DNA from 4 places in the Streptomyces sp. NPDC054770 genome. Region 4 is predicted to be linked to each of the others. Evidence: riboswitches for the same ligand, from Rfam matches in the RefSeq annotation. Region 4 holds a riboswitch; each other region holds the start of a gene.
The links. A riboswitch is a leader RNA that binds a small molecule or an ion and turns the genes downstream of it on or off. The one in region 4 is predicted to bind cobalamin.
Positions count from the first base shown of each region.

Region 1 (5,838 bases), on a different contig from region 4:
TCCGCCGGCGCGCATTTCAGTGTCAGCACACCTTTCATCCTGTTGGGATTCAAGGACGACGACGATCTGCTCTACCTGGAGGGTCCTGCGGGCGGTCTGTCCAGCCGTGACGACCTGAGCCTCTCGGCCCGTTACCAGGAGTGCTTCGAAGAGATCAGCGCCATCGCGTACGAAGGCGACCGGATGATCGAGCTGCTCGACACGGTCAGGGAGAGTCTGGACAACGGCTGAATCCGGGCTGCTACGGCCCGGCGTGAGACGGGGGAGGGCCGATGGCCGTCTTCGGAATACGGGCCTGGTGGGGTCGGTTGCGTGGGTCGGCCGAGGCGGGTGCGTCCGGCGATCCGCCGACCACCGCCTCCAACGCCTCGGACAACGGTGCGCGCCCTCTCGACGACACCGCCCTGAAGGCCTACGCCATGCAACGGCCGGAGTGGGCGGAGGCGCTCATCCAGGTGGAGAACGCCAGAGTGGCCGGAGAGATCCGGCTTCTGTCGGCTCGGCTCCTGCTGGGCACGGCGTGCGGCAGTGTCCTGCTGCTCAGCATCACTGTCGCCGCGCGGGTCGCACCCAGCATCCCGCTCGGCTCCATGACGCCCCTGAGTACGGCGGTCGTCGGCGCCGTCAGCGCGGCGATCCTCACGGCGCTGGGTGCGGGGCTCGGCAGGACGCTGAGCAGGCGTTCCGCCGATGCCCCGGCCGCTCCCGTCAGCGGTGCCGCTGCCGTATCTGACCGGCCACCAGAAGGCGGTTCAGAACCTGGAGCCGCTCAGTGACGGGGGTCAGCCCCCACCACAGGCCGGCGCCCACGGCCACCAGGACCGTCACCACCAGCCACACCAGGCCGCGGGCCGCGCCATCCGGCACCAGCAGTGCCGCCAACGCACCCACTCCGACGGCGAGGAATCCCACCACCGAGCAGTAGATCGCCAGCGGAAGGGCCGCCGTCGGCCACGCCCCGCGGACACCGCGATCACCCAGCCGCGCAGCGGCGGATTCCTTGGCTCGGTCTCCCATGCGTGTACCTCCCGTCCCCCCGCGCGGTGACTCAGCCGCCGCGCGTCTCCGGGTCCACAAGCTCCGTCAGAAAACCACACCACGCCGCGTGACGAAAGACGAGCACAGCGTCTTGACGCCACTTCGAGTCGCGGACCCGCACGCGGTCACTTCCCGGGGCTACTTCCACGCACTCGCCTCCGCCGCTCGAATGGCTGCTCCTGCGCCACGCCCGCCCCGACAGCTCCCTGCCGACCACGCCCACCTCCTCCAGCTCCGCTGGCAACCACACGGTCATGGACACCGTCATCCAGCCGACGGTCCGAGACCGCCGGTCGACGCGTACACGCACGCCTGTTCCCCTCAAGTGTTCCCAGGTTCCTGGCCGGGAAAGAGCCCAGAAACCGCCTATTCGGCCGCCTGACGGCGCATCAGTGATGTGGACCTCAGCACACCACAGCTCCGCAGGTCAACGGCAAGTTGACGGGTCTTCCAAGGCCGTGGTGGACTTCCGGAGCCATGTACGGCGGCAAGGGAGGAAGCCGGTGTGAATCCGGCGCGGTCCCGCCACTGTCACCGGGGTAGCAAGTCCCCGGGAGCCAGGAACTCTCACCGCCGGTCTCGTCGAACCAGGGCGCGGACACCCTGAGTGAGGACATATCGCCATGCGCGGCTGCCGACCGAGGTGCAGTAACCGGACCGTCCCCGACCCCGCGGCCGGCTGAGCCGATGGGTGCCGATCGCGTCTTCGCGTACGGTGCCGCCGCCGGCCTTCTCGGTGATCTGCTGCTCGGCGATCCGCGCCGGGGGCATCCGGTCGCCGTGTTCGGGCGGGCGGCCGGGGCCGTGGAACGGGTGCTGTGGCGGGACCACCGCGGGTGGGGCGCGCTGCACACCGCCGTGTGTGCCGGTGGCGCCGTGGCGCTGGGTGCCGTGGCCCAGCGGGCCGTACGACCGTCCGCCGCCGCGTCCGTCGCGCTCACCACCGCTGCCACCTGGGCCGTCGTCGGGGGCACTTCGCTCGCCCGCGAGGCCCGCGTCATCGGGCGGGCCCTGGAGGCGGGCGATATCGAGGCGGCCCGTGCCCGGCTGCCGCACCTGTGCGGACGGGATCCGCAGGCCCTGGACGCCGACGGGATCGCCCGGGCGGTCGTGGAGTCCGTCGCCGAGAACACGAGCGACGCGGTCGTGGGCGCTCTGGTGTGGGGGGCCGTGGGTGGCGTGCCGGGGCTGGTGGGGTTCCGGGCCGTCAACACCCTGGACGCGATGGTGGGGCACAGGTCGGCCCGGTACCGGCGGTTCGGGTGGGCCTCCGCGCGGCTGGACGACGTGGCCGGGTGGCCGGGGGCGCGGCTCACCGCCGTGCTGGCCGCCGTGGCCGGAGGCGGCACCGAGGGAGCGGTACGGGCCTGGCGGGCCGACGCCGCGAAGCACCCGAGTCCCAACGCCGGGCCCGTGGAGGCGTCGTTCGCGGGGGCGTTGGGGGTACGGCTCGGGGGGACGCTGTCGTACGGCGGGCGGGTCGAGCATCGGCCGGTGCTGAACGGGGAGGGGCGGGCTGTGGAAGTCGGGGACATCGAGCGGGCGGTGCGGTTGTCGCGGCGGGTGGGGTGGCTGGCGTTGGGCGTGAGTGCGGCGGGGGCGCTGCTGCGGGGGGCGCTTTCACGACGTCAGGGGGGTTCCTCATGAACAACGGCGGCCTCCTCGTGGCCGGTACCACCTCCGATGCCGGGAAGAGTGTCGTGACCGCCGGTATCTGTCGGTGGCTGGTGCGGCAGGGTGTGAAAGTCGCGCCGTTCAAGGCGCAGAACATGTCGCTCAACTCCTTCGTCACGCGCGAAGGTGCCGAGATCGGGCGGGCGCAGGCCATGCAGGCGCAGGCCTGCCGGGTGGAGCCGACCGCGCTCATGAACCCGGTGCTGCTCAAGCCCGGCGGGGAGCAGAGCAGTCAGGTCGTGCTGCTCGGCAGGCCGGTCGGTGAGCTGAGCGCGCGTGGCTATCACGGCGGGCGGCAGCAGCGGCTGCTCGGGACCGTGCTCGACTGTCTCGCCGAGTTGCGGGGCACGTATGACGCGGTGATCTGTGAGGGGGCCGGCAGTCCGGCGGAGATCAACCTGCGGCGGACCGACATCGTGAACATGGGGATCGCCCGGAACGCCGGGCTGCCCGTGCTCGTCGTCGGGGACATCGACCGCGGAGGTGTCTTCGCCTCCTTCTTCGGGACGGTGGCGCTGCTGTCGCCGGAGGACCAGGCGCATGTCGCCGGGTTCCTCGTCAACAAGTTCCGGGGGGACGTCTCGCTGCTCGAACCCGGGCTGGACATGCTGCACGGGCTCACCGGGCGGCACACCTACGGCGTCCTCCCCTTCCGGCACGGGCTCGGGATCGACGAGGAGGACGGGCTGCGGGTCTCCCTGCGGGGAACCGTCCGCGAGTCGAACACGGCCCCGCCCGTCGGGGAGGACGTGCTGCGGGTCGCCGTCTGCGCGATCCCGCTGATGTCCAACTTCACGGACGTGGACGCGCTGGCCGCCGAACCGGGCGTCGTGGTGCGGTTCGTGGACCGGCCGGAGGAACTCGCCGACGCCGATCTCGTGGTGATCCCGGGGACCCGGGGGACGGTCCGGGCCCTGGAGTGGCTGCGGGAGCGGGGGCTGGCCGAGGCGCTGCGGCGCCGGGCCGCCGAGGGACGGCCGGTGCTCGGCATCTGCGGTGGCTTCCAGATCCTCGGCGAGCACATCGAGGACGAGGTCGAGAGCCGCAAGGGGGCCGTCGACGGGCTCGGGGTGCTGCCCGTGCGCGTCCGGTTCGCCCGGGAGAAGACCCTCACCCGGCCGGTGGGCGAAGCCCTCGGCGAGCACGTCGAGGGGTACGAGATCCATCACGGGGTCGGTGAGGTGACCGGCGGGGAGCCCTTCCTGGACGGCTGCCGGGTCGGGCAGACCTGGGGCACGCACTGGCACGGCTCCCTGGAGTCGGACGGTTTCCGCCGGGCCTTCCTGCGCGAGGTGGCGGCCGCCGCGGGCCGCCGGTTCGTGCCGGCCCCCGACACCTCGTTCGCCGCGCTGCGCGAGGAGCAGCTCGACCGGCTCGGCGACCTGATCGAACAGCACGCGGACACGGACGCGCTCTGGCGGCTCATCGAGTCGGGCGCGCCGCAAGGACTGCCTTTCATTCCACCGGGAGCGCCCGCATGAGCACTGTGTTGTTGTTGTCGACCGCAGACACCGATCTGCTGGCGGCCCGGGCCGCCTCCGGTGCCGACTACCGGATCGGCAATCCGACGCGCGTCGACGTCACGACGGAGCTGCCCGCGCTCGTCGCGGGCGCGGACATCGCCGTCGTACGGCTGCTCGGCGGCAAGCGGGCCTGGGAGGACGGGCTCGCCGCGCTGAAGGCCGCCGGGATCCCGACCGTGCTGCTCGGCGGCGAGACGGTGCCGGACGCCGAGCTGATGGCCGAGTCGTCGGTGCCCGCGGGTGTGGTCGCCGAGGCGCTCAGGTACCTCGTCGAGGGCGGCCCGGCCAACCTCACCGAGCTGGCCCGGTTCCTGTCCGACACGGTCCTGCTGACCGGCGAGGGGTTCGTCGAACCGCAGAAGATGCCCGAGTACGGCGTGCACGGCACCCGGACCCGGGAGAGCGGCCGGCCGACCGTCGGGGTGCTCTTCTACCGGGCCCATGAACTGAGCGGCAACACCGGCTTCGTGGACACCCTGTGCGACGCGATCGAGGCACACGGCGCCAACGCCCTTCCGGTGTACTGCGGTTCGCTGCGCGGGGCGGACGCCGGGCTGTACGAGATCCTCGCCGGGGCCGACGCGCTGGTGGCGACCGTCCTGGCGGCCGGCGGCACGCACGCCTCGCAGGCCTCGGCCGGCGGCGACGAGGAGGCCTGGGACATCGGGGCGCTCGCCGACCTCGACGTGCCGGTGCTGCAGGGCCTCTGCCTGACCTCCTCCCGGCAGGCCTGGGCCGAGTCCGACGCCGCCCTCTCCCCCATGGACGCGGCGATGCAGGTCGCGATCCCGGAGTTCGACGGACGGCTGATCACGGTCCCGTTCTCCTTCAAGGAGCAGGGACCGGACGACGTCCCGGTGTACGTCGCCGACCCCGAGCGGGCCGGACGCGTCGCCGGCATCGCCGTACGGCACGCACGGCTGCGGCACAAGCCGAACGCGGAGAAGAAGATCGCGCTGGTCTTCACCGCGTACCCGACCAAGCACTCCCGGGTCGGCAACGCGGTGGGGCTCGACACCCCCGCCTCGGCGGTGCGGGTACTGGACGCGCTGCGGGACGCCGGGTACGGGGTCGGCGAATACCCCTCCGAGGGCGACGAGTTGATCCACCGGCTCATCAACGCCGGTGGCCACGACGTCGAATGGCTCACCGAGGAGCAGCTGGCCGCCGCGCCCGCGCGGGTGCCGCTCGCGGACTACCGGGCGTGGTTCGAGAAGCTCGACCCGGAGCTCAGGGACGCGATGACCGAGGCGTGGGGCGAGCCGCCGGGCTCGCTGTACGTCGACGGCGAGGACATCGTGCTGGCGTCCCTGCAGTTCGGGAACGTCGTCGTCATGATCCAGCCGCCGCGCGGCTTCGGCGAGAACCCGATCGCGATCTACCACGACCCCGACATGCCGCCGTCGCACCACTACATGGCGGCGTACCGGTGGCTGGACAACTCGTTCGGCGCGGACGCCGTCGTCCACATGGGCAAGCACGGCACCATGGAGTGGCTGCCCGGCAAGGGGCTCGGCCTCGGCAGCGGGTGCGCGCCGGACGCCGTGCTCGGCGAACTGCCGCTGATCTACCCCTTCATCGTGAACGACCCCGGCGAGGGCAC
Region 1 is NZ_JBSHBL010000020.1:1,036-6,873, forward strand. It holds gene ACWGKQ_RS19365 (helix-turn-helix domain-containing protein) at 1-231, shown strand, start outside; gene ACWGKQ_RS19370 (hypothetical protein) at 273-776, shown strand; gene ACWGKQ_RS19375 (hypothetical protein) at 709-1,017, opposite strand; gene ACWGKQ_RS19380 (DUF397 domain-containing protein) at 1,049-1,306, opposite strand; cobalamin riboswitch at 1,484-1,624, shown strand; gene ACWGKQ_RS19385 (cobalamin biosynthesis protein) at 1,726-2,685, shown strand; gene ACWGKQ_RS19390 (cobyric acid synthase) at 2,682-4,193, shown strand; gene cobN (cobaltochelatase subunit CobN) at 4,190-5,838, shown strand, end outside.
Region 1: another riboswitch for cobalamin. It lies ahead of ACWGKQ_RS19385 (cobalamin biosynthesis protein); the one in region 4 lies ahead of ACWGKQ_RS07910 (prenyltransferase/squalene oxidase repeat-containing protein).

Region 2 (5,838 bases), on a different contig from region 4:
CGGCAGCGCACGCTGGGGGAGTGGACCTCCGCGCCCGCGGCCGGCAGGGACAGCGTCACCGCCCCGGGCTTCTCGATCGAGTCACCGTCGTCGAAGCGGGCCCGCCGCAACGAGGGGGTCATGGCCGGGGCTATGAGGATGACTCGGCAGGTCACGGGGCGGTTCCTCCATGGTCGTCCGTCGCATGCCGGCGGCAGCGGTGGGGGCGGATGCCGGCCGCGCACGACAGTACGCCGTCCGGCACCCGCACCAGGACCCGGTTACAGCTCCGCGCGCACCGCCTGGGCCGCCGCGACCAGGTTCTCCAGGGCGGCCCGGACCTCCGGCCAGCCGCGGGTCTTCAGTCCGCAGTCGGGGTTGACCCAGAGCCGCTCGGCCGGGATGGCCCGCAGACCGGTCCGCACCAGGTCGGCGGCCTCCTCGGCGCTCGGCACCCGGGGCGAGTGGATGTCGTAGACCCCGGGGCCGGCCTCGCGCGGATAGCCGTGCGCGGCGAGTTCGCGGGCGACCTGCATGTGCGAGCGGGCCGCCTCCAGGCTGATGACGTCCGCGTCGAGGTCGTCGATGGCCCGGACGATGTCGCCGAACTCGGCGTAGCACATGTGCGTGTGGATCTGGGTGTCCGGACGGACTCCGGCGGTGGTGAGCCGGAACGCCTCGGTCGCCCAGGCCAGGTAGCCGGCCCGGTCGGCGGCCCGCAGCGGGAGGGTCTCGCGTAGTGCGGGTTCGTCGACCTGGATGACCGAAGTGCCTTCCGCCTCCAGGTCGTTCACCTCGTCGCGCAGGGCGAGGGCGACCTGGCGGGCGGTGTCGCCGAGCGGCTGGTCGTCACGGACGAACGACCAGGCCAGCATGGTCACCGGCCCGGTGAGCATGCCCTTGACCGGGCGGTCGGTGAGGGACTGGGCGTACGACGTCCAGCGGACCGTCATCGGCTCGGGACGGGAGACGTCACCGGCCAGGACCGGCGGGCGCACGTACCGGGTGCCGTACGACTGGACCCAGCCGTGCCGGGTGGCCAGGTATCCCGTCAGCTGTTCGGCGAAGTACTGGACCATGTCGTTGCGTTCGGGTTCGCCGTGCACCAGGACGTCCAGGCCGGTCTTCTCCTGGAAGGCGACCACCTCCTGGATCTCGGCCCGCACCCGCTCCTCGTAACCGGCCGTGTCGATCCGGCCCGCCCGCAGGTCCGCCCGCGCGGTGCGCAGTTCGTCGGTCTGCGGGAACGAGCCGATGGTCGTCGTCGGCAGCAACGGCAACCGGAGATGGGCGCGTTGGGCGGCGGCACGCTGCCGGTACGGAGAGGAGCGGCGGGCGTCGAAAGCGGTCACGGCGGCCGCACGGGCCCGGACGCCGGGGGCGTGGGTGATCGGTGAAGCCGCCCGGGAGGCCAGGTCGGCGCGGTTGGCGGCGAGTTCGGCGGCGATGGTGTGGGGGCCCTGGGCGAGGCCCTTGGCGAGGGTGACGATCTCGGCCGTCTTCTGCCTGGCGAAGGCCAGCCAGCGCAGGATCTGCGGTTCGATGTCCCGCTCGGCCGCCGTGTCCAGCGGCACGTGCAGGAGGGAGCAGGAGGCGGCCACGTCGACCCGGTCGGCGAGGCCGAGCAGGGTGCCGAGGGTGCTGAGGGATGCCGACAGGTCGTTGACCCAGATGTTGCGGCCGTCGACGACACCGGCGACCAGCCGCTTGCCGGGCAGCCCGCCGACGGCGGCCAGGGCGTCCAGGTTGGCGGCCGCCGCCCCGGTGAAGTCCAGGGCGAGCCCCTCGACCGGGGCCTTGGCCAGCACGGGCAGGGCCTCGCCGAGCCGGTCGAAGTAGGAGGCGACGAGCAGCTTCGGCCGGTCGGGCCGGGCACCCGGATCCCGATAGGCACGGGCGACGGCGTTCAGCTCGGCCGGGGTGCGGTCCTGGACCAGGGCGGGTTCGTCGAGCTGCACCCACTCGGCGCCGGCCGCCCGCAGGTCGGCGAGCACCTCGGCGTAGACCGGGAGCAGCCGGTCGAGGAGGGTGAGCGGGTCGAAGCCGGCGGGCACCCCGGGCGCCGGCTTGGCGAGCAGCAGGTAGGAGACCGGGCCGACCAGCACCGGCCGGGAGGCGAGCCCGAGGGCCAGCGCCTCCCGCAACTCGCCCACCTGCTTGGCGGAGTTCGCGGCGAAGACGGTGTCCGGGCCCAACTCCGGCACCAGGTAGTGGTAGTTGGTGTCGAACCACTTCGTCATCTCCAGCGGCGCGCTGTCCTGGGTGCCGCGGGCCATGGCGAAGTAGCCGTCCAGGGCGTCGGCGTCGACGGCGGCGCGGTGCCGCGCGGGGACGGCGCCGACCATCACGGTGGTGTCGAGGACATGGTCGTAGTACGAGAAGTCGCCGGTCGGCACCTCGTGGACGCCGGCCCCGGCGAGCTGCCGCCAGGTGGACCGGCGCAGTTCGGCGGCGGTGGCCCGCAGGGCGTCGGCGGTGGACCGGCCCTTCCAGTAGCTCTCGATCGCCTTCTTCAGTTCCCGGGCCGGCCCCTGGCGGGGGTAGCCGTACACGGTGGCCCGGGCTGCCGCGGCTGCGGACTTGGCTGTCACGGAGATCTCCTTCGCGAGACGATTCCCTGAGATCCCGGTGACGGGACGAGAGCGCGAAGGGATGACGGACCGGACGGCGACGGTCGTACCCGACCGCTCCTCCGATGTGCACGCCGACCCGCCCACGAGGTCACCGGGATGTCCGCGCACGAGTGGTTCGCACACGGGCAGTTGGCAGGTCTTCGGACTCGCGGGCACGTCCCGTCGTACAAAGCCGACGAGACTCCTACTGGCCGTCGCTTCCCGGATCCGGTGGACCCAGTGCGTATGACGGCGGTCGTTCCCACTCACCGCTGCGGGGCAGTCCCGGATTCCCACCGGGTTCCCTCTTACGACATCCCATCTGGCGAACAGGACGAACCAGCTGCGGGGTCCACCTTACGACCCACGTGAGGGAAGCGCCCCGAAAGGGGCGCGGGGCGTTGTCGATATGCGGCTCCGCCGCGTGGGCGCGATCAACCACAGACAACCCGCACCCGCCGTCCTCAGAGCCCCCCGTCCCCGTAGGCGAACGTCCACGTCCCCCAACAGGTCACCGACCCGAGCGCAACGCCCGCGACAACCCCAACGCAGCGGTCCGCACCGCAGGCGCCAGCTGAGCCGGCCGAAACCGCCCGCACGGCACGGCCACCGACAGCGCCGCCACCGCCGTCGGCCCGTCGAAAACCGGCGCCGCGATACAGCTGACCCCCTCCGCGGCCTCTTCCTCCTCGTACGCCAGCCCCGCCACCTGCGCCTGCTCCACGGCCGTACGCAGCCGCGCAGGCTCCGTCACCGAACGGGCCGTCAGCCGCGGCAGCGGCCCCGCCAGCACCTCCTCGACCAGCTCGGCGCCCGAGAACGCCAGCAGGGCCTTGCCCACCCCGGTGCAGGTCAGCGGGAGCCGGCCGCCGATCCGGGACGGCAGCCGCAGCGCGTCGTGGCCGTGGATGCGCTCGACGTAGACCACCTCGTGGCCCTCCCGCACCCCGAGGTGCACGGTCTCGTGGGTGGCCTCGAAGAGGTCCTGGAGGAACGGCAGCGCGGCCTCCCGCAGATCGTGCCGGCGCGGCACCAGCGACCCCAGCTCGAAGAGCGCCCCGCCGAGCCGGTAGGTCTCCGCGTCCCGTTCCAGCAGGCCGAGCCGGACCAGCTCGGCGCAGAGCCGGAACACGGTGGTCTTGGGCAGCTTCGACCGCTCGGCCAGTTCCGTGAGGCGGAACGCGCCGCCGTCCGGGCGGAAGCAGTCCAGGACCGCGACCGCCTTGTCGAGCATGTTTCCCTGAGTGCTGTTCCGTGTCACGGAACATATTTTGCCTCGTCTCCCGGCGTCCGCCTATACCTGTCGGCATGAGCTCTGACCTCGTCACCAAGGTGGCCGACGTCCTCGACGAAGCCACCCGCACCGGCACCCCCTGCGCCCCCGTCCGTGCCCTTCTCCCCGAGGGCGACATCGAGACCGCGTACGCCGTGCAGCGGCTGCACGTGGAGCGGGGCGTGGCCGCCGGCCGCCGGCTGGTGGGCCGCAAGATCGGGCTGACCTCGCCCGCCGTGCAGCGGCAGCTCGGGGTCGGACAGCCCGACTTCGGGGCCCTCTTCGCGGACATGGCGGTGAGCGAGGGCGAGCCGGTCGCGGCCGGCCGGCTGCTCCAGCCCAAGGTCGAGGCCGAGGTCGCCCTGGTCCTGGGCGCCGACCTGCCGCACCGCGACCCGACCGTCGCCGACCTGCTGCGGGCCACCGCCTTCGCGCTGCCCGCGCTGGAGATCGTGGACAGCCGGATCGCGGGCTGGGACATCACGATCGTCGACACCGTCGCCGACAACGCCTCCAGCGGCCTGTTCGTCCTCGGCGGCACCCCGGTCCCGCTGGACCGGGTCGACCTGCGGGGCGTCCGGATGACCCTGGGCAAGAACGGCGAGACCGTCTCGCAGGGCACCGGCGCCGACTGCCTGGGCAGCCCGCTCACCGCCGCCCGCTGGCTCGCCGCCACCCTCGCCGGGCTCGGCGACCCGCTGCGGGCCGGCGACATCGTGCTCACCGGCGCGCTCGGCCCGATGGCGGTAGCCGCCGAGGGCGACGAGTTCACCGCACGCATCGAAGGCCTCGGCACGGTCGGGGTCGCCTTCGCCACCGAGGGAACCGAGGGAGCAGCATGACCACGAAGGTCGCCGTCATCGGGTCCGGGAACATCGGCACCGATCTGATGATCAAGATCCTGCGGCTCTCCGAGTCGCTGGAGATCGCCGCCATGGCCGGTATCGACCCGGAGTCGGACGGCCTGGCCCGCGCCCGGCGCCTGAAGGTGGCCACCACCCACGAGGGCGTCGACGGCCTGGTCGGCCTGGACGAGTTCGAGGACGTCTCGCTCGTCTTCGACGCCACCTCCGCGGGCGCCCACCGCCGGCACGACGAGGTGCTGCGCGCCCTCGGCCGTACGGTCGTCGACCTCACCCCGGCCGCGCTCGGTCCGTACGTCGTCCCGCCCGTCAACGGCGACGCCCACCTGGACGCCCCGAACGTCAACATGGTCACCTGCGGCGGCCAGGCCACCATCCCGGTCGTCGCCGCGGTCAACGCCGTGACACCCGTCCACTACGGCGAGATCGTCGCCTCGATCTCCTCCCGCTCGGCCGGTCCCGGCACCCGCGCCAACATCGACGAGTTCACCGAGACCACCTCCGCCGCCATCGCGAAGGTCGGCGGCGCGGCCCGCGGCAAGGCGATCATCGTGCTCAACCCGGCCGAACCGCCCCTGATCATGCGGGACACCGTGCACTGCCTGGTCGGCGAGTGCGACGACGCGGCGGTGACGGCGTCGGTCGAGGAGATGGTCGCCCGGGTCCAGACGTACGTCCCCGGCTACCGGCTCAAGCAGAAGGTGCAGTTCGAGCGGGTGGCCGCCGACGACCCGCTGCGCACCCTCGCCCCCGGCGACGCGGTGAAGGTGTCCGTCTTCCTGGAGGTGGAGGGCGCGGCCCACTACCTGCCCGCCTACGCAGGCAACCTCGACATCATGACCTCGGCCGCGCTGCGCACCGCGGAGCGCATGGCCGCATACCGAGCCCCGGAGGTGGCGTCCCGATGACCGGTACCCGTCTGTACGTCCAGGACGTCACCCTGCGGGACGGCATGCACGCCGTCCGCCACCGCTACACCGTCGACCAGGCCCGCACCATCGCCGCCGCCCTCGACACCGCCGGAGTCCGTGCCATCGAGGTCGCCCACGGCGACGGCCTCTCCGGCTCCAGCATCACCTACGGCATCGGCGCGCACACCGACTGGGAGTGG
Region 2 is NZ_JBSHBL010000027.1:65,419-71,256, reverse strand. It holds gene ACWGKQ_RS23605 (histidine phosphatase family protein) at 1-155, opposite strand, end outside; gene metE (5-methyltetrahydropteroyltriglutamate--homocysteine S-methyltransferase) at 261-2,570, opposite strand; cobalamin riboswitch at 2,727-2,950, opposite strand; gene ACWGKQ_RS23595 (IclR family transcriptional regulator) at 3,103-3,825, opposite strand; gene ACWGKQ_RS23590 (2-keto-4-pentenoate hydratase) at 3,900-4,706, shown strand; gene ACWGKQ_RS23585 (acetaldehyde dehydrogenase (acetylating)) at 4,703-5,635, shown strand; gene dmpG (4-hydroxy-2-oxovalerate aldolase) at 5,632-5,838, shown strand, end outside.
Region 2: another riboswitch for cobalamin. It lies ahead of metE (5-methyltetrahydropteroyltriglutamate--homocysteine S-methyltransferase); the one in region 4 lies ahead of ACWGKQ_RS07910 (prenyltransferase/squalene oxidase repeat-containing protein).

Region 3 (5,838 bases), on a different contig from region 4:
GGCGGCGCCGAGCACGAAGACGCCGGAGCAGACGCTGAGCACCCTGGCCCCCCGGTCCACCGCCCGGCGAAGGGCGGCGAGCAACTCAGGGGGATAGTCCCGGGCGACGTTGGCGTCCGAGGCCGGCACCGCGATCAGATCCGCCTCCTCGAGCCGGTCGATGCCGTACGGCGTGGAGACGGTGAGGCCCGGCACATGGGTGCCGAGCGCCGGTCCCTCCGCCGAGACCACCGCGAAGTCGTACACCGGCAGCCCCTCGTCGGAGCGGTCGAGGCCGAAGACCTCGCAGACCACCCCGAGCTCGAAGGGATGCACACCGTCGAGAAGCACCGTGGCCACGTTCTTCAGCATGCTGCCAGTGTGCCTCTTCGCTGGCAGTAATTCGAGGGTGTGTGGCAGTGCTGCCACTCACGGTAAGGAGCATTCGGCGCGAGAGTGGTGTCCATGAACGGAAACCAGATCGAAGGTCTCATCGGAATGGTCCTGGTCCTCGGCATCCTGGTCCTCATGGCCCTCCCCTCCGTGCTCGGCATCCTGCGCGACCGGCGCATCGACCGGCAGATCAGGGAGGCGCGGCGGACCGAGGGGGCCGGCCACCGCCGGGAAACCCAGCACCGCGGAAGGTCCCTGACCGCCTAGCTTCCCCGGCACGACGACCACCTCGCGGACGGTGTCGGCCGGGGACGCACTCGACCTCAAGCAGCCGGCAGGCGGCTCAGAAGTCCTCGTCGAGGTCGACGGTGCCCTCCACCGCCACCTGGTACGCGGACGGACGGCGCTCGAAGAAGTTCGTCAGCTCCTGCACGCCCTGCAGCTCCATGAAGGAGAACGGGTTCTCCGAGCCGTACACCGGGGCGAAGCCCAGGCGGCCGAGCCGCTGGTCGGCGACGCACTCCAGGTACTGGCGCATCGAGTCCGTGTTCATGCCCGGCAGACCGTCACCGCACAGGTCCCGGCCGAACTGCAGCTCCGCCTCGACGGCCTCCCGCAGCATGTCGGTGACCTGCTGCCGGAGTTCGTCGTCGAAGAGCTCCGGCTCCTCCTTGCGCACGGTGTCCACGACGTCGAACGCGAAGCTCATGTGCATCGTCTCGTCACGGAACACCCAGTTGGTGCCGGTGGCGAGACCGTGCAGCAGACCCCGGCTGCGGAACCAGTAGACGTACGCGAAGGCGCCGTAGAAGAACAGGCCCTCGATGCACGCGGCGAAGCAGATGAGGTTGAGCAGGAAGCGGCGGCGGTCGGCCTTGGACTCCAGGCGGTCCAGGTTGTCCACCGAGTCCATCCACTTGAAGCAGAACTCGGCCTTCTCGCGGATGGAGGGGATGTTCTCCACCGCGGCGAACGCGGCGGCGCGGTCCGCCGGGTCGGGGAGGTAGGTGTCCAGCAGGGTCAGGTAGAACTGGACGTGCACGGCCTCCTCGAAGAGCTGGCGCGACAAGTACAGGCGCGCCTCCGGGGAGTTGATGTGCTTGTACAGCGTCAGCACCAGGTTGTTCGCCACGATCGAGTCGCCCGTCGCGAAGAAGGCGACCAGCCGGCCGATCATGTGCTGCTCGGCGGGCGTGAGCTTCGCGAGGTCGGCCACGTCCGAGTGGAGGTCGACCTCCTCCACGGTCCAGGTGTTCTTGATGGCGTCCCGGTAGCGCTCGTAGAAGTCCGGGTAGCGCATCGGGCGCAGGGTCAGTTCGAAGCCCGGGTCGAGAAGGTTCTTGTTGTCGCTGGTCATTACTGGCAGGCCTCGCAGGACTCGGGGTTCTCAAGGGAGCAGGCGACGGCCTCGGGGTCCGGGGCGGCCTGCACGGGGACAGCGGCCTGTGCGGCGCGGGCGATCCGGGTCGCCGGGCGCGAGCGCAGGTAGTACGTCGTCTTCAGCCCGGACTTCCAGGCGTACGCGTACATCGAGGAGAGCTTGCCGATGGTCGGCGTCTCCAGGAACAGGTTCAGGGACTGGGCCTGGTCCAGGTACGGGGTGCGGGCGGCGGCCATGTCGATCAGGCCGCGCTGCGGGATCTCCCACGCCGTGCGGTAGAGCCGCCGTACGTCCTCCGGGATCCACGCGAAGTCCTGCACCGAGCCGCTCGCGTCGCGCAGCGCCTCGCGGGTGCGGGCGTCCCAGACGCCGAGGTCCTTGAGGTCCTGCACCAGGTAGGAGTTGACCTGGAGGAACTCGCCGGACAGCGTCTCGCGCTTGAAGAGGTTCGAGACCTGCGGCTCGATGCACTCGTAGACACCGGCGATGGACGCGATGGTGGCGGTGGGCGCGATCGCGAGGAGGAGGCTGTTGCGCAGACCGGTCGTCGCGATCCGCGCGCGCAGCGCCGCCCAGCGCTCCGGCCAGGTGAACTCGACGCCGTAGTGGTCGGGGTGCAGCACGCCCTGCGCGGTGCGGGTCTTCTCCCAGGCCGGCAGCGGGCCGCTGCGCTCGGCGAGGTCGGCGGAGGCCTCGTAGGCGACGAGCATGATCCGCTCGGCGATCCGGGTGGAGAGGGCCCTGGCCTCGGGGGAGTCGAAGGGCAGCCGCAGCTTGAAGAAGACGTCCTGGAGGCCCATGGCGCCCAGGCCGACGGGCCGCCACCTGGCGTTCGACCGGCCCGCCTGCTCGGTCGGGTAGAAGTTGATGTCCACGACCCGGTCGAGGAAGGTGACGGCGGTGCGGACGGTCTCGTCCAGCCGCTCCCAGTCGATGTCACCTGCCGCCTTGTCGACGAACGCGCCGAGGTTGACCGAACCGAGGTTGCAGACCGCCGTCTCGCCGTCGTCCGTGACCTCCAGGATCTCCGTGCAGAGGTTGGAGGAGTGGACGACATGGCCGGGGGTGGCCGTCTGGTTCGCGGTGCGGTTGGCCGCGTCCTTGAAGGTCATCCAGCCGTTGCCGGTCTGCGCGAGGGTGCGCATCATCCGGCCGTACAGGTCACGGGCCGGAATGGTCCTGAGCGCGAGGCCGGCCGCCTCGGCCCTGCGGTAGGCGGCGTCGAACTCCTCGCCCCACAGGTCGACCAGTTCGGGCACGTCGGCCGGGGAGAACAGCGACCACTGCGCGTCCGCGTTCACCCGGCGCATGAACTCGTCCGGGATCCAGTGCGCGAGGTTGAGGTTGTGGGTACGGCGGGCGTCCTCGCCGGTGTTGTCGCGCAGCTCCAGGAACTCCTCGATGTCGGAGTGCCAGGTCTCCAGGTAGACCGCGGCCGCGCCCTTGCGCCGGCCGCCCTGGTTCACGGCGGCGACCGAGGCGTCGAGGGTCTTCAGGAACGGCACGATGCCGTTGGAGTGGCCGTTGGTGCCGCGGATCAGCGAACCCCGGCTGCGGATCCGGGAGTACGACAGGCCGATGCCGCCGGCGTGCTTCGAGAGGCGGGCGACCTGGTGGTAGCGGTCGTAGATCGAGTCCAGCTCGTCCTTCGGCGAGTCCAGAAGGTAGCAGGACGACATCTGGGGGTGCCGGGTGCCGGAGTTGAAGAGGGTGGGGGAGGACGGGAGGTAGTCGAGGCGGCTCATCAGGCCGTAGAGCGCGGCGACTTCGTCCACCGACCTCGCGCCCGTCTTCGAATTGAACGCAGTGTCCTCGGCGAGGCCGGCGGCGACCCGGAGCATGAAGTGCTGGGGGGTCTCGATGACCTTGCGGGTGATCGGGTGCCGGAGCAGGTAGCGGCTGTGCAGCGTGCGCAGGCCGAAGTAGCCGAAGCGGTCGTCGGCGGCCGGGTCGACGAGGGTGTCGAGGCGGCGGGCGTGCAGCCGTACGAACTCGGCGGTCCGGTCGGCGATCAGCCCCTCCCGGTGCCCCACGGCGACGGACTCGGTGAAGGAGGTCACGCCCTGCGAGGCGGCCTCGGCACGGACGGAGACCGTCAGCAGCCGGGCGGCGAGCCTGGAGTAGGCGGGGTCCTCGGAGATGAGGCCGGCGGCGGCCTCGGTGGCCAGCTCGCGCAACTCCGCCTCGTCGGCCCGCGCGGACCGGCCGCGCAACGCGGCGGCGGCGACCCGGCCGGGGTCGGCGTCGGGGAGGTCGGCGGTCAGCTCGGTCAGGGTCCGCAGCAGCGCGGTACCGGGACCGTCCTCTTCGGCAGAGATGACCGCTGAAGCCGGGTCGGCTGGCGCGATGGTCACGTGGGACTCTCCCTCGCTGGGCTCGGGGCCTGGCGGAGGGCAGCGGGCAGCACGAGCGCGCGTGGGCACACGTCGAGACCCTGGCCCACTCCGCGAGGCCCGGACGTCAGAACGCCCGCGCCGGGTGGCTGGGCGTGCTGTCGGCAGGTCCTCGGACTGATTCCTGTGCACGAACATGCACAAGTACACCGTTGCGGGACAGTTCCGGATTCGCACCGGATTCCCCTGCGGCGACAGCGAGCATGAGCATACATCTAGTGCCGGGTTGTCGTGTCACCCCCAGATGTTGTGTCGTGGCGGTGTCGGAGCGTCAACTCATAGGTGAGGAGAGTGATGTCGTCCAGGTGCGGTACGGGATTCCAGTCCCGGTCGGGTGTGCGGACGAAACCCAGACGTTCGTAGAGACGGTGGGCGGTGTGCATGCCTCGCTGGCTCGACAGGACGACGGCCGTGCAGCCCCGGGTGGCCCGTGCGCGGTCGATGCAGGCCCGTACGAGGGCCTCGCCGGCGCCTTTGCCGCGGGCCTCGTGTGCGACCGCGAGCGCCCTGATCTCCGCCTCGCCGGGGCGGGCGATGTCGGCGACCGGGCCGGGGCCGGCGACGAAGGTGACGCCGCCGAGGAGCTTTTCGCCGGACACGGCCACGAGCACGTCGGCGGCGGCCGCCCGGCTCGCCACGTCCTTCAGCACGGGCAGGTACTCGTCGCCCTCGCCGTAGTCGAGGAGGCCGTCCAGAAGGTAGGCCTGGGCGGTCATCTCGCCGAGGGGCTCGTACTCACCGGGTTCCGCCCGCCGTATCACGATGTCCATGGCCCGAGTCTGCCGGACTCCCGCCTGCGGAAACCTCTCGATTTCCCCGGTGGGGCGCCCGGGTTGGGGGCTGTGCCGGGAGTGATTCCATGGAAGGAGGTGCCGGTGCCCGCGGGTCCGCCGTTCCGAGAACACTCCGGGAACGCGTAAGGAGAAGGCACCATGACGAGGGTCGTCCGGCACCCGCCCGGCAAGGAGCTTCCGCGCGACGCGCCGATGGCGACACTGGACCTGCGACGCGCGGGCAACCGGGTCGGATCCGGTCTCATGGGCCGCTGGCACGCCCTGACGATCCGTCTGGAGGCCCGTCACGGCGCCACCCGCCCCAGGAAGTGGCACCGTTGGGTCTCCTACGCCAACGTCACGAGGGCGGTCTGGCTGGTCGCCGCGCTGGCCATGCTCGCCTGGACCGGTGAGGGGCTGTACATCCTCGCCACGGGCGAGACGACCGGATTCGAGTCATGGCGGAAGCGCAACAGCGTGGGGTTCGACACCGTCAGCAGGTTCGTCGGCCCGATCCTCGCCGCCTCCGTCGCCGCCGCACTGTTCCTGTTCTGGTGGTACCGGTGGACCAAACGGCGCTACCTCGCCAAGGCGCTGCGGGATCCCCGCGGGCTGGTGCCCACCGCGGGTCCCGACACGGCCGAGATCGTGGGCCGGGACGAGGTCGCACAGGTCATCGCCGAACGGCTGCGGGAGCGCGACACGCGCCGGCCCTATCTGCTGGTCGGCGGCGTCGGCGCCGGCAAGACCGCGGTCCTCGTACGGCTCACCGAACTCCTGGCCCGGCAGAACGCCGTACCGGTGCCGATCCGGCTCAGGGACGCGGTGGACGGAGGCGACCTCAACTTCGAGCGTCTGGCCAGGCGGCGCTTCGCCGAGGAGGCGCCCAAGGGCATCCTGGCGCGCACCAAGACCGACC
Region 3 is NZ_JBSHBL010000050.1:20,097-25,934, forward strand. It holds gene ACWGKQ_RS34265 (helix-turn-helix domain-containing protein) at 1-351, opposite strand, end outside; gene ACWGKQ_RS34270 (hypothetical protein) at 445-639, shown strand; gene ACWGKQ_RS34275 (ribonucleotide-diphosphate reductase subunit beta) at 716-1,729, opposite strand; gene ACWGKQ_RS34280 (ribonucleoside-diphosphate reductase subunit alpha) at 1,729-4,107, opposite strand; cobalamin riboswitch at 4,233-4,357, opposite strand; gene ACWGKQ_RS34285 (GNAT family N-acetyltransferase) at 4,362-4,916, opposite strand; gene ACWGKQ_RS34290 (ATP-binding protein) at 5,079-5,838, shown strand, end outside.
Region 3: another riboswitch for cobalamin. It lies ahead of ACWGKQ_RS34280 (ribonucleoside-diphosphate reductase subunit alpha); the one in region 4 lies ahead of ACWGKQ_RS07910 (prenyltransferase/squalene oxidase repeat-containing protein).

Region 4 (5,041 bases):
ACGAAGACCGGGAGACGCCGAGCGGGCGCCTCCCGGTCGGAGTCGACGGCGAGTAAGGCGAAGGAACTCGTTTCCGCAAAGGAAGTCGAGAAGGAAGCCGCTTCATGGCCGTGCCGTGGGCAGCGCCGGCGCTCAGCTGGGGATCTAGAACGCGATCGCCCGTATCAACTCGCCCGCCTCGCCCAGCACTTCGACTTCCGCCCGGCTCATCGTCGGATTGGCCGCCCGCCGCCGCAGGGCCTCCGCCAGCCCCTCCGCGGTCAGTTCGGCCGGATCGGCGAGCAGGGCCGTCAGCAGGTCGTGGGCCAACGGGTAGGCACCCAGGGCCACTTGGGCGAGGATCACCGCGGACATGCCCCAGTCGAGTCCGGGCGGCCCGTCCTCGGCGTTGGTCCAGTCGATGACCCGGGGGCCGTCCGGGGTCAGCATCACGTTGTCCGGATGCAGGTCGAGGTGGAGGACCCGGGCGCCCGGGTCGGCAGGGTCCCGGCCGGGCACCGCGTGCAGCCGCCGCAGCAGCGAGGCGAGCAGCGCACCGCCCTCCGCCGCGTCCGTCTCCCCCGCCAGCAGCGCCGCCAGCATGGTCGGCCCGGACAGCCGCTCCATGACCAGTTCGGTACGGGACGCGGACGGCCGCACCCGGGGCGCCGGGTAGCCGTGCTCCCGTACGTACGCCATCACCGCGCCCTCGGCGGCCGCGTCCCCCCAGCCGTCCCGGTCCCGGCGCAGCACCCACGCCTCGTCGATCTCGTACACATCGGCCGAACGCCCCGAGCCGAGCAGTCTCCCCGTCATGGCCCGACCATAACGAAACGGTCCCCGCACAGCCCCCTCTCAGCTTCCCCGCGGCGGCCGGTAAGGTAGCCGGGTCGTCATCACCCGTACGGGGGGAAGCCGGTGCAATTCCGGCGCTGACCCGCAACCGTGAGCCACAACAGGTGGCAAGCCGGACCGCCGCGCCCGGGACGTTGATCGGCTCATGTGCGTCGGCGCCCGTCGTCGCACGGCACCGTCGAGGTTTACGGAGCCGAGCCGCCGGGGTGTCCCGTGCTGCCCGGCTCCCCGCAGGGAGAGGCACCCGCCGACCATGACCGTCCTCCGCCGCACCGCCGGGGTGCTGGCCGCCACCGCCGTCATCGGTACCGCCGCGCCCGTGACGACGGCGCTGGCGTCCGACGCCCCGTCCCCGTCCGCGTCGGCGGCCCTCCCCGCAGGGCTGTACGGCAGCTCGGACCCCACGTACGACGGCGTCTGGCGCCAGTCCCTCGCCCTGCTCGCCCAGCGCGCGGTGGGCGTGACCCCGGCCGTGCAGGCGGTGGACTGGCTGGCCGGGCAGCAGTGCGCGAACGGCTCGTACGCGATGTTCCGCGCCGAACCGACGGCGTCCTGTGACGCCAAGGTGTCGGTCGACACGAACAGCACGGCGGCCGCCGTACAGGCACTGGAGGCGGCCGGCGGCCATGAGGACGCCGTGGAGAAGGCCGTGAGCTGGCTGAAGTCGCAGCAGAACAAGGACGGCGGCTGGGGCTACGCCCCGGGCTCGCCCAGCGACACCAACTCCACCGGCGTGGTCATCGGCGCGCTCGCGGCGGCCGGCGAGAACGCGGACAGGTCGCCGTACGACCTCCTCTCCAAGTGGTCCGTCCCCTGCGCCGAGAAGGGTGGCGGCGCCCTCGCTTACCAGCCGGACAAGAAGACGGCGAAGCTGACCGCCAACGCGGACGCCACGGCGGCGGGGGTGCTGGGCGCGCTCGGCAAGGGCTTCGCGGCGACGGCGGGGAAGGCCCCGGCGGAGGGGTACGTCTGCGCCGGCTCCGGCAAGGCCCTCACCCGGGTGGAGGTGGCCCGCAACGGCGCCGCCTACCTGGCGGGCGCCACCTCCGCCAAGGGCTACCTCGTCTCCACGCTGCCCGGCGCCAAGCCCCAGCCGGACTACGGCAACACCGCCGACGCGGTGGTCGCCATGGCCGCGCAGGGCTGGACGAAGCCCGCGAAGAAGCCGTACGCCTGGCTGGAGGCGCACGCCGCGCCGTGGGCGAAGCAGAGCGGGCCGGCGGCGTACGCCGAACTGATCCTCGCGGCGCACGCGATGGGCGCGGATCCGCGTGACTTCGGCGGTACGGACCTGGTGACGGCGCTGAACGCGACGGGCCCGGCCCCGCGGGCGGCTGCCGCGCGGCACACCGGGAAGAAGAAGTCGGGCAGCAGCGTGTGGTGGATCGTCGGCACCGGTCTCGTCGCCGGTGTCGGCATCGGTTTCCTGTTCAGCGGCCGCCGGAAGCAGCAGCAGCTGTGACCGCGGTCCGCCGTGCGGCGCTGCTGCTCCTGGCGGCGGTGGCGCTGTGCGCGACGAGTGCGGGGCCGGCGGCGGCCACCGGGTACCGCTACTGGTCCTTCTGGGAGCGGGACGGCGCACGCTGGACGTACGCCACGCAGGGGCCCTCGACCGCGCGGCCCGCCGACGGTTCGGTGGAGGGGTTCCGCTTCGCGGTGAGCGAGGACTCGGCGGACGCGTCGCAGCCGCGCGGCACGGCGGACTTCGGGACGATCTGTGCCGGTACGGCCGCCGTCGGTGGCAGGAAGCGGGTGGGGCTGGTCGTCGACTTCGGTACGACGGCGGACGCGCCGTCGGGAGCGGAGCCGCCGGCGCGGCGGACGGCCTGCGCGGTGGTGCCCGAGGACGCGACGACGGCGGAGGCACTGGCGACGGTGGCGAAGCCGCTGCGGTACGACACGAACGCGCTGCTGTGCGCGATCGGGGGGTATCCGGAGCGGGGCTGCGGGGAGAAGGTGGCGGCGGGGGGTACGCCGGACAGCGGGCCGTCGCTGGGGCTGGTGGCCGGGGTGGGAGTTGTCGTGGTCCTGGCCGCGGGGGCTTTCTGGCAGGCACGGCGGCGCAGGAATGGGTGACCGCGGCAGTCGCTTCACCGCGGGCCGGTGGGGGCTGATCGCGCAGTTCCCCGCGCCCCTTACGGGGCGCTGCAGTCACGCCGGCTACCTGGCTGCGGGCAGTCATGCCGCAGGGGCAGAACACGTCCCAGCCACAGACAGTCGCACCACCCGCGCAGAACACCTCCCAGCCGCGGGCAGTCGCACCACCCGCGCAGAACACCTCCCAGCCACAGACAGTCGCACCACCCAGGCAGAGCACCCCCCAGCCACAGACAGTCGTGCCACCCGGACAGAACACCCCCCAGCCACAGACAGTCGTGCCACCCGGACAGAACACCCCCCAGCCACAGACAGTCGTGCCACCCGCGCAGAACACCCCCCAGCTGCGGGCAGTCGTGCCGCTGGGGCGGCACGGGTGGGCGCGGCGGCACCCCGCCAGCGCGGGCGAGTGAAACCCCCCGTGCCCCGGCTGCAGCGCCGCTCCCCCGTGCACCCCGGCGCCTGGTGGCTCTGGTCCCTCGCCCTCGGGGTCGCCGCGTCGCGTACCACCAACCCCCTCCTCCTCGCCCTTCTCGTCACGGTCACCGCCTACGTCGTGGCCGCCTGCCGCACCCGCACCGCGCCCTGGTCCCGCTCCTACGCCGCGTTCGCCAGACTCGCCCTCGCCGTCCTCCTCGTCCGGCTCGTCTTCACCGTCGTCCTCGGCTCCCCCGTCCCCGGCGCGCACACCCTCGTCACCCTCCCCGAAGTGCCGCTCCCGCACTGGGCCCAGGGCATCCGCCTCGGCGGCCGGGTCACCGCCGAGGCGCTCGCCTTCTCCCTCTACGACGGCCTCAGGATCGCCACTCTCCTCGTCTGCGTCGGCGCCGCGAACGCGCTCGCCAGTCCGGCCCGGCTGCTGAAGTCCCTCCCCGGCGCCCTGTACGAGCTGGGCGTGGCCGTCGTCGTCGCCCTCACCTTCGCGCCGCACCTGGTCGCCGACGTGCAGCGGCTGCGGGCCGCCCGCCGGCTGCGCGGCCGGCCCGACTCCGGCATCCGCGGCCTGCTGCAGGTCGGACTCCCGGTCCTGGAGGGCGCGTTGGAGCGTTCGGTCGCCCTCGCCGCCGCCATGGACGCGCGCGGGTACGGCCGTGGCGCCGACGTCCCGGACCGGGTCCGCCGTATGACGGCCGCGCTCACCCTCGGCGGTCTGCTCGGCGTCTGCGCGGGGCTGTACGGGCTGCTCACCACCGAGGGCGGCGGCTACGGGCTGCCCGTGCTGGCGGCCGGGGTGGCCGCCGCGCTGGCGGGGCTGCGGCTCGGCGGCCGGCGTTCGCCGCGCACCCGGTACCGGCCGGACCCGTGGGACGCGCGGGCCTGGCTGGTGTCCGGGGCGGGCGCCGCCGTCGCCGCGCTGCTCACCCTGGCGTCCGTGCGCGATCCGGACGCCCTGCATCCCGGGGTCGTACCGCTGGTCGCCCCCACGCTTCCGCTGTGGCCCGCGGCCGCCGTGCTGCTCGGTCTGCTGCCCGCCCTCGTCGTGCCGAAGGAGCCGTCGTGATCCGGTTCGAGGATGTCTCCGTGACGTACGAGGGCGCGGCCCGACCCGCCGTCCAGGGCGTCGACTTCGAGGTGCCGGAGGGTGAACTCGTCCTGCTGGTGGGCCCGTCCGGCACCGGGAAGTCGACGGTCCTGAACTCCGTGAGCGGGCTCGTGCCGCACTTCACCGGCGGCACCCTGCGCGGCCGGGTGACGGTCGCCGGCCGGGACACCCGCACCCACCGGCCGCGCGAACTCGCCGACGTCGTCGGCACGGTGGGCCAGGATCCGCTCGCCCACTTCGTGACCGACACGGTGGAGGACGAACTCGCCTACGGGATGGAGTCGTTGGGGATCGCCCCGGCCGTGATGCGACGGCGGGTGGAGGAGACCCTCGATCTGCTGGGGCTCGCCGAGCTGCGGGACCGGGCGATCGCCACGCTCTCGGGCGGGCAGCGGCAGCGGGTCGCGATCGGATCGGTGCTCACCCCGCATCCCGCGGTCCTGGTGCTGGACGAGCCGACCTCCGCGCTCGACCCGGCCGCCGCCGAGGAGGTGCTGGCCGTGCTCCAGCGGCTGGTGCACGACCTGGGGACGACGGTGCTGCTGGCCGAGCACCGGCTGGAGCGGG
Region 4 is NZ_JBSHBL010000006.1:382-5,422, reverse strand. It holds gene ACWGKQ_RS07915 (phosphotransferase) at 145-795, opposite strand; cobalamin riboswitch at 833-973, shown strand; gene ACWGKQ_RS07910 (prenyltransferase/squalene oxidase repeat-containing protein) at 1,088-2,296, shown strand; gene ACWGKQ_RS07905 (SCO2322 family protein) at 2,293-2,910, shown strand; gene ACWGKQ_RS07900 (CbiQ family ECF transporter T component) at 3,353-4,432, shown strand; partial or broken gene ACWGKQ_RS07895 (ABC transporter ATP-binding protein) at 4,429-5,041, shown strand, end outside.